3 regions of the Streptacidiphilus sp. PB12-B1b genome follow, and region 3 is predicted to be linked to each of the others. Evidence: riboswitches for the same ligand, from Rfam matches in the RefSeq annotation. Region 3 holds a riboswitch; each other region holds the start of a gene.
The links. Region 3 has a riboswitch for thiamine pyrophosphate ahead of thiO (glycine oxidase ThiO). Riboswitches for the same ligand answer to the same signal wherever they lie in the genome.

Region 1 (3,359 bases), 1.9 Mb from region 3:
CCGAGTCGATGCCGATGACCTGCCCTGAGGCGTTCATGAGCGGGCCGCCGGAGTTGCCCGGGTTGATCGAGGCGTCGGTCTGCAGCGCGTTCATGTACGAGGTCTGCGTGCCGCCGCTCTCGTCGCCCGAGGCGACCGGCCGGTTCTTGGCGCTGATGATGCCCGACGTGACCGTGCCGGACAGCCCGAAGGGCGCGCCGATGGCGATGGTGGTGTCGCCGACCTGGACGGCGTCGGAGTTGCCGAGCGGTAGCGGGACGAGCTTCTCCTTGGGCTTGGCCGCCAGCTTTATCACCGCGACGTCATAGCCCTGGGCGCGGCCGACGATCGTCGCCGGGTAGCTGCTGCCGTCGGAGAACTTCACGCTGAGCTTGCCGTCGCTGGTCGAGGGGGCGACGACGTGGTTGTTGGTGAGGATGTAGCCCCGGCTGTCGAAGACGAAGCCGGTGCCCGTCCCCGACTCCTGAGAGTTGGAGGCGGAGATGGTGACCACGCTCGGCAGGGAGCGGGCCGCTATGCCGGCGATGCTGTTGGGCGAGCGGCTGAGGTCCTTGGGGCTCACGGCGGCGGCCACGCTGGTGCTGCCGCCGGAGCTGTCGCGGGTCTCCAGCCAGGAGCCGATGCCGCCGCCGATGCCGCCCGCGACGAGCGCGGTCACGACCAGGACGGCGGCCAGGCCGGAACGGCGGCGGCGCTTGCGCGGTGGGGCTTCGCCGGGGAACGCCGCCGGCGGGTAGGGAGTACCGGCGCCCCAGCCAACGCCTGCGGCGGGGTAGCCGTCCTGGGCGGGGTGCGCACCCTGGGCAACGTAGGCGTCCTGGCGGGAGTACGCCTCGTGGCCGGAGTACGCCTCCTGGGCAACGTAGGCATCCTGGGCGGGGGTGCCGTACGGCGCGGCGGGCGCGGGCGGTTCGCCGTAGGGCGCGGGAGGCGCGAAGGCGGGGGGCGCGGGCGGCGGCGCGGGGATCGAGAGCTGCTGCTCCGCCGCAGGGGCGGGGGCAGCGAAGGGCTCGGCAGCATCGGCGGGCGCGGACGCAGGCACGGGCGCGGGGGGTGCGGAGGGGGCGGGCGCATCGGTGAACGCAGGCGCGGCATCAGCCGGAGCAGGCGAGGACGCGGGCGTCGCAGGCGCGGAGGCGGCGGCGGGCGCAGCTTCAGCAGGCGCGGGTGCGGCAGCAGGCGCATCGGCGGACGCGGACGCAGCATCGGCGGACGCGAGCCCAGCATCGGCGGGTGCGGCCGGGGACGCGGGCGTCGCAGGCGCGGAGGCGGCGGCGGACGCAGCGTCGGCTGCCGATGCGGGGGGTGGGAAGGCGGCGAGCGCGGGGTCCTTGGGGGTTCGGTGGCTGCCGGGGAGGGGGCGGGTGCGCCGACAGGCGGTGCCACCGAATCCTCGGCGGTGGGTTCGGGTCGGTCCGACCCGGAGAGCCCGCCCTCGTGCTCGGTGCTCACGCATGACCTCCTCGTAGTTGGACCCAGCGGCCCCCAGCATTGCCCACGCGATGTCGGGGCGTCGTAAGCGCCAGCCGTGCGCCGCATCCAGGGCCTGTACGGCGGGTGCGTGCGTCCGGCTGTGATGAAAGGTACCCCGTGTTCCTGTCAGTCCAGCAGCCCCCTTCGGCGGTGCCGCCGGGCGGGCCGGAGCAGGTCCGCGACCTGGACAGACCTTGGCTGCAGCCCGGCCTGCGCCTAGCATGTGGCTCGCACGCATATGCGGGAGCTTGGACCTATCCAGGCTGAGAGGGCGCCGAAACGGGGCGCCGACCGCCTGAACCTGACCGGGTAATGCCGGCGTAGGGAGCTGAGTCCATCGTGACGTCCATGTCCGCGTCCACACCGCCGTCCCCTGTCCTGGAGCAGCCGCCGGGCGCGGGCGGGCGCGCCGAGGCCCCGCTGGTGCTGGACACCGCGCCGCCGCGTCCGCTGGGCTTCCGGGACCAGGCCGCGTTCTGGACCAACCTCGGCATCAGCCTGATCGGCTTCCAGAGCGCCGCGACCGTCCTGGTCTTCAACAACAAGGACCTCAGCCTGGCGGCGTCCATCACCGCCATCGTCGTCGGCACGGTCATCGGCGCGCTGATGCTGGCGGTCGCCGCCGTCATCGGCACCCGCTCCGGCGCGCCCGCGATGGCGATCCTGCGCGGGCTGTTCGGCACCCGGATGTCGTACCTGCCGACGGTGCTGAACGTGATCCAGTGCGTCGGCTGGGGCGTGTTCGAGCTGACCGTCATCGCCATGGGCGCGGACGCGCTGTACGGCGGCATCCCGCACTGGGTGTACGTGGTGGTCGCCGGGGTGCTGACGACCGCGATGACGATCCGCCCGCTGGGCGCGATCTCGGTGCTGCGCCGCTACGTCGCCATCGCCGTCGGCATCGCCATGCTGTTCTTCACGGTGGAGCTGCTGCGCCGGGGCGTGCCGGACCCGGGGCGCGGCAACTGGACCGGGTTCCTGCCCGCGACCGACGCGGTGATCGCGGTCTCCATCTCCTTCGTCCCGCTGGCCGCCGACTACACCCGGCACGCCCGCAGCAGCGCCAGTTCGTTCTGGGGCGCGTTCAGCGGCTACACCGTCTCGCAGGTGTGGTGCTACGTGGTCGGGCTGCTGGCGCTGGTGCAGGTGGGCGGCGACCCGAACAAGATCTTCACGACGTTCATGGGGATCACCGCGGGCTGGGTGTTCTTCTCGGTGCTGGTGCTGCGCGAGGCCGACCAGTCCTTCGCCAACGTCTACTCGACCGCGATGTCGCTGCACAACGTCTTCCCGAGGGCGGACCGGCGCTACCTGACGGTCGGCATCGGCGCGCTGGTGACGGTCCTGGCGCTGGGCGTGACCGACTTCAGCGGGTACGAGAACTTCCTCGGCCTGATCGGCGCGGTCTTCGTGCCGCTGTCGGCGGTGCTGGCCGTGGACTTCTTCTTCGGCGCGGGCCGGCGCCCGGGCGGCTGGGACATGTCGGAGTCCGCGCCGATCCGCTGGCTGACGCTGCTGCCGTGGGCGATCGGCTTCGCCGTGTACGAGCTGATCGCCCCGGCCGGGCTGACCGGCTGGTTCCAGTGGTGGCCCGACTTCTGGGCGCACGCGCAGAACGTCACCGGCATCCACCCCGAGGTGTGGACCTCGGCCTCGCTGTTCTCGTTCCTGGTTCCAGCGCTGCTCACCTGGGCGCTCACCCCGCTGCTGCGCAAGGGTCACTGAGAGTTCACCTGCCGGACGCCCCGGCCGTGGGGGTGTTCGACCGCCGCCGCCTATCGTGGAGGTGTGTCGAACGCCCCGATCGCCCCGGCCGCCGCCCCTGCGGACCCGCCGGGAGCCGCGAGCCCCCAGCCGGGCGCCCAGCCCGGCTCCCTGGCCGAGCC
Region 2 (3,359 bases), 2.0 Mb from region 3:
GCCGCGTGCGGGGCGGCGAGGTTCTTGATGTAGCCGGTCGGGTCGAGGATCTCCTGGATCTGCAGCGAGTCGATGATCAGACCCAGCTTCTCCATCTCCGAGCCGGAGGCCGCCCGGGTCTCCCCGGTCAGCCGTTCGCGGTCGCGGATCATGTCCTCGACGGTCAGGCTGCCGACGATGGAGCGCAGGTGCCCGGCGAAGACGTTGTGCACCCGGCTGCCCATCATCTTCTGCTGGTCCAGGAACCGCCGGGCGGCGTTGGCTATGGACGCGTGGTCGTCACCGACCTTGAAGATCACCACACCCCGGACCCGGACCGGGATGCCCTGCGAGGTCACGCACTCGACGTCCAGGTCGGCCTCGTTCAGGTCGAGCGACATCTTGCGGACGACCTGCACCCCGGGCGTCACCAGGGTGCCGCGACCGGTCACGATACGGAACCCGAGGCCGTCGTCGAGCCCCGCGGTCCGGTGCTTGGAGCCGGAGATCAGCAGGGCCTCGTTCGGCTCGGCGACCCGCCACATCAGTTTGAACAGCACGATCACAACGATGAGGGCGACGACGGCCGCGCCCCCGATGACGCCGATGAACATCGGCACATTCCCCCTTCGACGCCGCCCGGCCCGTGGCTGCGCGACTGTGCAGGAGTGCGCGGGCTACGAGGCGGCCGATCGGAAGTGTGCACCCGCCGCCCGGGCCGGCGAAAGGCGGTGCCCACAATTGATGGAAACTTGAGCGGGATCAGCCGGCGGAAGGCGTGGCAAGTCGGGCGTATCCCCTGCTGGTTGCTTGATTCAACCGATTAGTTGGGCCACGTACACCGTCCGCGGCGGCAGGTACTCCTGGACGATCACCAGCGTCCCCGTGGTTATCCGCTCGCCGGGCACCGCCGGGTACGCCAGGAACGCCTCGGTGCCGCCGCGCACCGCGATCAGCACCTCGCCGACCAGCCCCGGGCCGACCGTCCCGGTCACCCGTCCCGTACTGCCGACCATCTCCGGCCCCCCTCCGTCGACCCCGGCACCCGCACCCGGGTATCCGGTCCATCCGGTCCATCCGGTTCGGACGATACTCCCGTGCACCGACAACGGCCGCCCGGAATATCCCCGGGCGTCCGGTCTGCTCAGGCCCCCTGGCCAACTCCGCCCGGGTCTGGGTACGGTGAGGCCATCTCATTTGCAGACGCGGGAGCTCGGAGCACCGGGCTGAGAGGGCGCTGACCGTCGTACATCGCACGCCGATGTGGGACTGCTGCTTGCGCCGACCGCAGGAACCTGACCGGGTAATGCCGGCGTAGGGAGTAGCAGGTCTCATGACCGAGCATGACGCACGACCGCAGCAGCACGCCGCCTCCGGAACCTCCGGAGCCTCCAGCACGTCCACCGGTTACCCGGCCCCGGCCTGGCGCAAGGCCTACCGCACCGGATCGCGTCCTGACCTCCGGGTGCCCTACCGGGAGGTGCGGCTGACCAACGGCGGCACCGTCCCGCTGTACGACACCTCCGGCCCGTACACCGACCCGGAGTTCCAGCCGGACGTCCGGCGCGGGCTCCCGGCACTGCGCGACCCCTGGATCGTCCGCCGCGGCGACGTCGAGGACTACCACGGCCGCGAGGCCCGCCCCGAGGACGACGGCCTGCGGCACACCTCGCCGCGCGGCGGACTGGCCAACCTGGACGCGGTCTTCCCCGGCCGCCCGCGCCGCCCGCGCCGGGCCCGCGACGGCCAGGCAGTCACCCAACTCGCCTACGCGCGGCGGGGGGTGGTCACCGACGAGATGGAGTTCGCGGCCCTGCGCGAGGGCATGGACCCGCAGGTCGTGCGCGAGGAGATCGCCTCCGGGCGGGCGGTGCTGCCGGCCAACGTGAACCACCCGGAGTCCGAGCCGATGCTGATCGGCAGCCGCTTCCTGGTGAAGATCAACGCCAACATCGGCAACTCGGCGGTCACCTCCTCCATCGAGGAGGAGGTGGAGAAGATGTCGTGGGCCACCCGCTGGGGCGCCGACACCGTGATGGACCTCTCCACCGGCCGCAACATCCACACCACCCGTGAGTGGATCCTGCGCAACTCCCCCGTGCCGATCGGCACCGTGCCGCTCTACCAGGCACTGGAGAAGGTCGACGGCCGCGCCGAGGAGCTCTCCTGGGAGGTCTACCGCGACACCGTCATCGAGCAGTGCGAGCAGGGCGTGGACTACATGACCGTCCACGCCGGGGTGCTGCTGCGCTACGTCCCGCTCACCGCGCGCCGCCGCACCGGCATCGTCTCGCGCGGCGGCTCGATCATGGCGGCCTGGTGCCTGGCGCACCACCAGGAGAACTTCCTGTACACCAACTTCGCGGAGCTGTGCGACATCCTGCGCGCCTACGACGTCACCTACTCGCTCGGCGACGGGCTGCGCCCCGGCTCCACCTCGGACGCCAACGACGAGGCGCAGTTCGCCGAGCTGCAGACGCTGGGGGAGCTGGGCCGGATCGCCCGCTCGCGCGACGTGCAGGTGATGATCGAGGGCCCGGGGCACGTCCCCATGCACAAGATCCGCGAGAACATGGAGCTGCAGCGGGAGGTCTGCGACGAGGCGCCGTTCTACACCCTAGGCCCGCTGACCACCGACGTCGCCCCGGGCTACGACCACATCACCTCGGGCATCGGCGCAGCCATGATCGCCTGGTGGGGCACGGCGATGCTCTGCTACGTCACGCCCAAGGAGCACCTGGGGCTGCCGAACCGGGACGACGTCAAGACCGGCGTCATCACCTACAAGATCGCGGCCCACGCCGCCGACCTGGCCAAGGGCCACCCCGGGGCGCAGCTCTGGGACGACGCCCTCTCCGACGCCCGCTTCGAGTTCCGCTGGGAGGACCAGTTCAACCTGGCCCTCGACCCGGAGACGGCCCGCGACTTCCACGACGAGACGCTGCCGGCCGAGCCCGCCAAGACCGCGCACTTCTGCTCGATGTGCGGCCCCAAGTTCTGCTCGATGCGGATCTCGCAGGACATCCGCGAGGAGTTCGGCGCGGATCTCGGCCTCGGCGCGGAGGCCGCCGCTGCCGCCGCGGAGGCCGGGATGCGCGCCAAGTCGGAGGAGTTCGCCGCCTCCGGCAACCGGGTCTACCTGCCCATGGCCGACTGAGGCAGGTCGGGCAGGCGGTACCCGGGGTCACGAGGGGAACCCCGGGTACCGCGCCCGCCCGGTCGGGCGATGCGCAGCAGCAGGCGGTCCGGGAGGAACACCGCGTCGGCGGTGATCATCGCGCCGGAGAACACCGGCAGCCCCAGCAGCACGGCGATGCCGAGGTGCAGGGCGACGAGCAAAGCCAGGACGACGTACTTGGCCCGGCTGAACAGGGTGAACG
Region 3 (3,359 bases):
TCCCGGCGGGCGTCGGTGCACAGGTACAGCCGGGCGTCGCGCAGGGCGCCGTGGGTCACAGCGCCATCGCCTGGGCGCGGCGCTTGACCTCGGTGCCCCGGTTCTCGTTGAGCGCCTGGGCGGGGGTGCCCGGCAGCGAGGGGTCCTCGGTGAACAGCCACTCCAGGGCTTCCTCGTCGGTGAAGCCGCTGTCGCGCAGCAGCGTCAGCAGGCCGCAGATGCCCTTGACGGTGCCGTTGGGGCCGATGAAGGCGGCCGGGACCTGCAGGGCGTTGTTCTCGCCGCGGCGGACGGCGATCAGGGTGCCGTCGTCGACGAGTCGCCGCACCTTGGTCACCACCACCCCCCACTGCTCGGCGATGTCGGGGATGTACATCCAGGCGGGAATCAGGGCGTCAATCTTGGGATCAATCTGGCTCACCCCCCCAGACTGCCATCCCCGGCCCCCCGCGCGCACCACGAACTCCCGCCCGGTCGGCTCCGGCCGGGCCGGTTCAGCCGCCCACGGCCTCCTTGAGCGGCACCGAGGGGTCGGCCGCGCGGGCCCGGTCGACCGGCGTCCGGCGCTCGATCAGCCGCCGCCCCTGCGCCACGTCGCGCGGCCGGTCGACGGCGAGCAGCGCCACCGGGACGTCCCCGCGCAGCCAGAGCACGCTCCAGGCGGCGTCGCCCGCGGCCCCGCGCCACAGCGGCTGGTCGCCGGGGCCGTGCTGCCCGGCGTACTGCACCATCCGCCCGAACTGCTCGGACCAGAAGTACGGCACCGGGTCGTAGACCTCGTCCGCGCCCAGGGCGTTGGCGGCGGCCGTGCGCGGGCTCTGCAGGGCGTTGTCCCAGTGGTGGACGCTGAGCCGGGCGCCGTAGCGGGCGGAGGGGAAGGAGGCGCAGTCGCCGACCGCGAACACGCCCTCGGCCGAGGCCCGCAGCCGGTCGTCGGCGGCCACCGCGCCCCCGGCGTCCAGGGCGATGCCGGAGCCCTGCAGCCAGCCGGTGTCCGGCCGGGCGCCGATGCCGACCACGACCACGTCCGCCGGGAGCACCTCGCCGGAGGCCAGCCGGACCGATCCTTCGCTGAAGCCGCTGACGGCCGCGCCGGTCCGCAGCTCCGCACCGGCCTGGGCGTACCAGCCGCGCATCCGCTCGCCGACCTCGGCGGGCAGCGCGCCCGCCAGCGGCGTCCCGGCCGCCTCGACGACGGTGACGGCGCAGCCCAGCTGCCGGGCGACGGTCGCGGCCTCGGCCCCGATCCAGCCCGCGCCGACCACCACCACCCGCGCGCCGGGGCGCAGCGCGGCCTTCAGCGCGACCGCGTCGTCGTGGGTGCGCAGCAGGTGGGCGCTGCCGGGCAGACCGGGCAGCGCGACCGGGCGGGCGCCGGTGGCCAGGACCAGCCGGTCGTAGGGCAGCTCCTCGGCGTCGCCGCCGCCCGCCGCGGCCTCGGTGCGCAGGGTGCGCCGGGCGGTGTCCGGGGCCAGGGCGCGGCGCCCCAGCAGCAGTTCCACGCCCAGGCCCGGGTAGTCCACCTCGAAGCGGGAGTGCTCGGCCTTGCCCAGGAGCACGTCCTTGGAGAGCGGCGGCCGGTCGTAGGGCGGGTGCGGCTCCGCCCCGAGCAGGGTCAGCCCGCCGTCGTACCCGCGCTCCCGCAGGGCCAGCGCGGTCTGCATCCCGGCGATCCCGGCCCCGACCACGACGATCCGCTGCACCATCGGCCCTCCACCCCCACTGCGCTCGAACACCCCGTCACTGTACGGCGCGGGGCGCGACTACAGTGGGAAAGGCAATCACGGGAGCCCGGCGCACCGGGCTGAGAGGCAGGCGAGCGGGCGCAGACGCCCCCGGCCCGCGACCGTCCGAACCTGATCCGGGTCATGCCGGCGAAGGGAGCGCAGCAATGGCGGCACGCGTCCGTACGGCGGACGTCCTGGTCGTGGGCGGCGGCATCATCGGCCTGGCGGTGGCCTGGCGCAGCGCGCAGCGCGGCCTCGGCGTCACGGTGCTCGACCCCGATCCCGGGCGCGGCGCCAACCAGGTCGCGGCGGGCATGCTCGCCCCGGTCACCGAGTTGCAGTACGGCGAGGAGCCGCTGCTGCGGCTGGGCATCGCCTCCAACGAGCGCTATGCCGCCTTCGCCGCCGAGCTGTCCGAGGCCGCCGGGGCCGGTGTCGGCTACCGGGCCTGCGGCACCCTGGCCGTGGCGCTGGACGCCGACGACCGCTCCGAGCTGCGCGAACTGCACGCCTTCCAGCAACGGCTGGGGCTGTCGTCGGACTGGCTGACCGGGCGGGAGTGCCGTCGGCTGGAGCCCCTGCTGGCGCCCTCGGTCCGGGGCGGCCTGCTGGTCGGCGGCGACCACCAGGTGGACGGCCGCCGCCTGGGCGCGGCGCTGGTCGCGGCCTGCGAGCGGGCGGGCGTGCGGCTGCACCGCTCCCGGGGCGCCGAGCTGACCCTGGCCCCGGCGGCGGACCGGGCGACCGGCGCCCGCGCCGAGGACGGCACGGTGTTCGCCGCCGGGCAGACCGTGCTGGCGGCCGGCAGCTGGTCCGGCGAGCTGCCGGGTGTGCCGCCGGAGCTGCGGCTGCCGGTCCGGCCGGTGAAGGGGCAGGTGCTGCGGCTGCGGATGGAGAGCCCGCTCGGGCAGCCGTTCCTCTCCCGCAACGTCCGGGCGCTGGTCCGCGGCGGCCACCTGTACCTGGTGCCGCGCGCCGACGGCGAGCTGGTGGTCGGCGCAACCACGGAGGAGCAGGGCTTCGACACCACGGTCACCGCGGGCGGGGTGTACGAGCTGCTGCGCGACGCGCACGAGCTGGTCCCGGGGATCACCGAGCTGGAGCTGGTGGAGAGCAGCGCCGGGCTGCGGCCGGGCAGCCCCGACAACGCGCCGCTGCTGGGCCCGACCGCGCTGCCCGGGCTGGTCGCCGCGACCGGCCACCACCGCAACGGCGTGCTGCTGACCCCGGTCACCGCCGACGCCCTGGCCGCCTACCTGGGCACCGGCGTGCTGCCGCCCGAGGCCGAGCCGTTCAGCCCCGCCCGCTTCGCCGCCCCGGCGGCCGCCGCCGCACCCGTCCCGAACCGTCCGGCGCCGAGCCGTCCCGACCCGAACCGTCCCGACCCGAACCGTCCCGCCCAGAACCGATCCGCCCGCAGCCAGACCCCGGAGGCCGTCCGATGACGTCCCTGCCCCTGACCTCCCCCCTGCCGATCCGCGTCAACGGCGAGGCCCGCGCGGTGCCCCCGGGCACCACCCTGGAGCAGGTGGTGGCCGAGCTGAGCGCGGCGCCGACCGGGGTGGCCGCCGCCGTCAACGAGGCCGTCGTGCCGCGCGGCGCGTGGGCGGCCACCGCGCTCGCCGCCGACGA

Region 1: linked by a shared signal. The riboswitch ahead of GXW83_RS00610 (cytosine permease) and the one ahead of thiO (glycine oxidase ThiO) in region 3 are both predicted to bind thiamine pyrophosphate.
Region 2: linked by a shared signal. The riboswitch ahead of thiC (phosphomethylpyrimidine synthase ThiC) and the one ahead of thiO (glycine oxidase ThiO) in region 3 are both predicted to bind thiamine pyrophosphate.

The regions. Positions count from the first base shown of each region.
Region 1 covers NZ_CP048405.1:133,849-137,207, reverse strand. The annotation lists gene GXW83_RS00615 (S1C family serine protease) at 1-1,042, opposite strand, end outside; TPP riboswitch at 1,704-1,818, shown strand; gene GXW83_RS00610 (cytosine permease) at 1,822-3,198, shown strand; gene GXW83_RS00605 (glycerophosphodiester phosphodiesterase) at 3,349-3,359, shown strand, end outside.
Region 2 covers NZ_CP048405.1:66,776-70,134, forward strand. The annotation lists gene GXW83_RS00315 (flotillin family protein) at 1-593, opposite strand, end outside; gene GXW83_RS00320 (hypothetical protein) at 795-995, opposite strand; TPP riboswitch at 1,175-1,317, shown strand; gene thiC (phosphomethylpyrimidine synthase ThiC) at 1,313-3,136, shown strand; gene GXW83_RS00330 (HTTM domain-containing protein) at 3,115-3,359, opposite strand, start outside.
Region 3 covers NZ_CP048405.1:2,036,148-2,039,506, reverse strand. The annotation lists gene thiE (thiamine phosphate synthase) at 1-59, opposite strand, end outside; gene GXW83_RS09285 (Rv2175c family DNA-binding protein) at 56-421, opposite strand; gene GXW83_RS09280 (NAD(P)/FAD-dependent oxidoreductase) at 495-1,706, opposite strand; TPP riboswitch at 1,774-1,901, shown strand; gene thiO (glycine oxidase ThiO) at 1,892-3,172, shown strand; gene thiS (sulfur carrier protein ThiS) at 3,169-3,359, shown strand, end outside.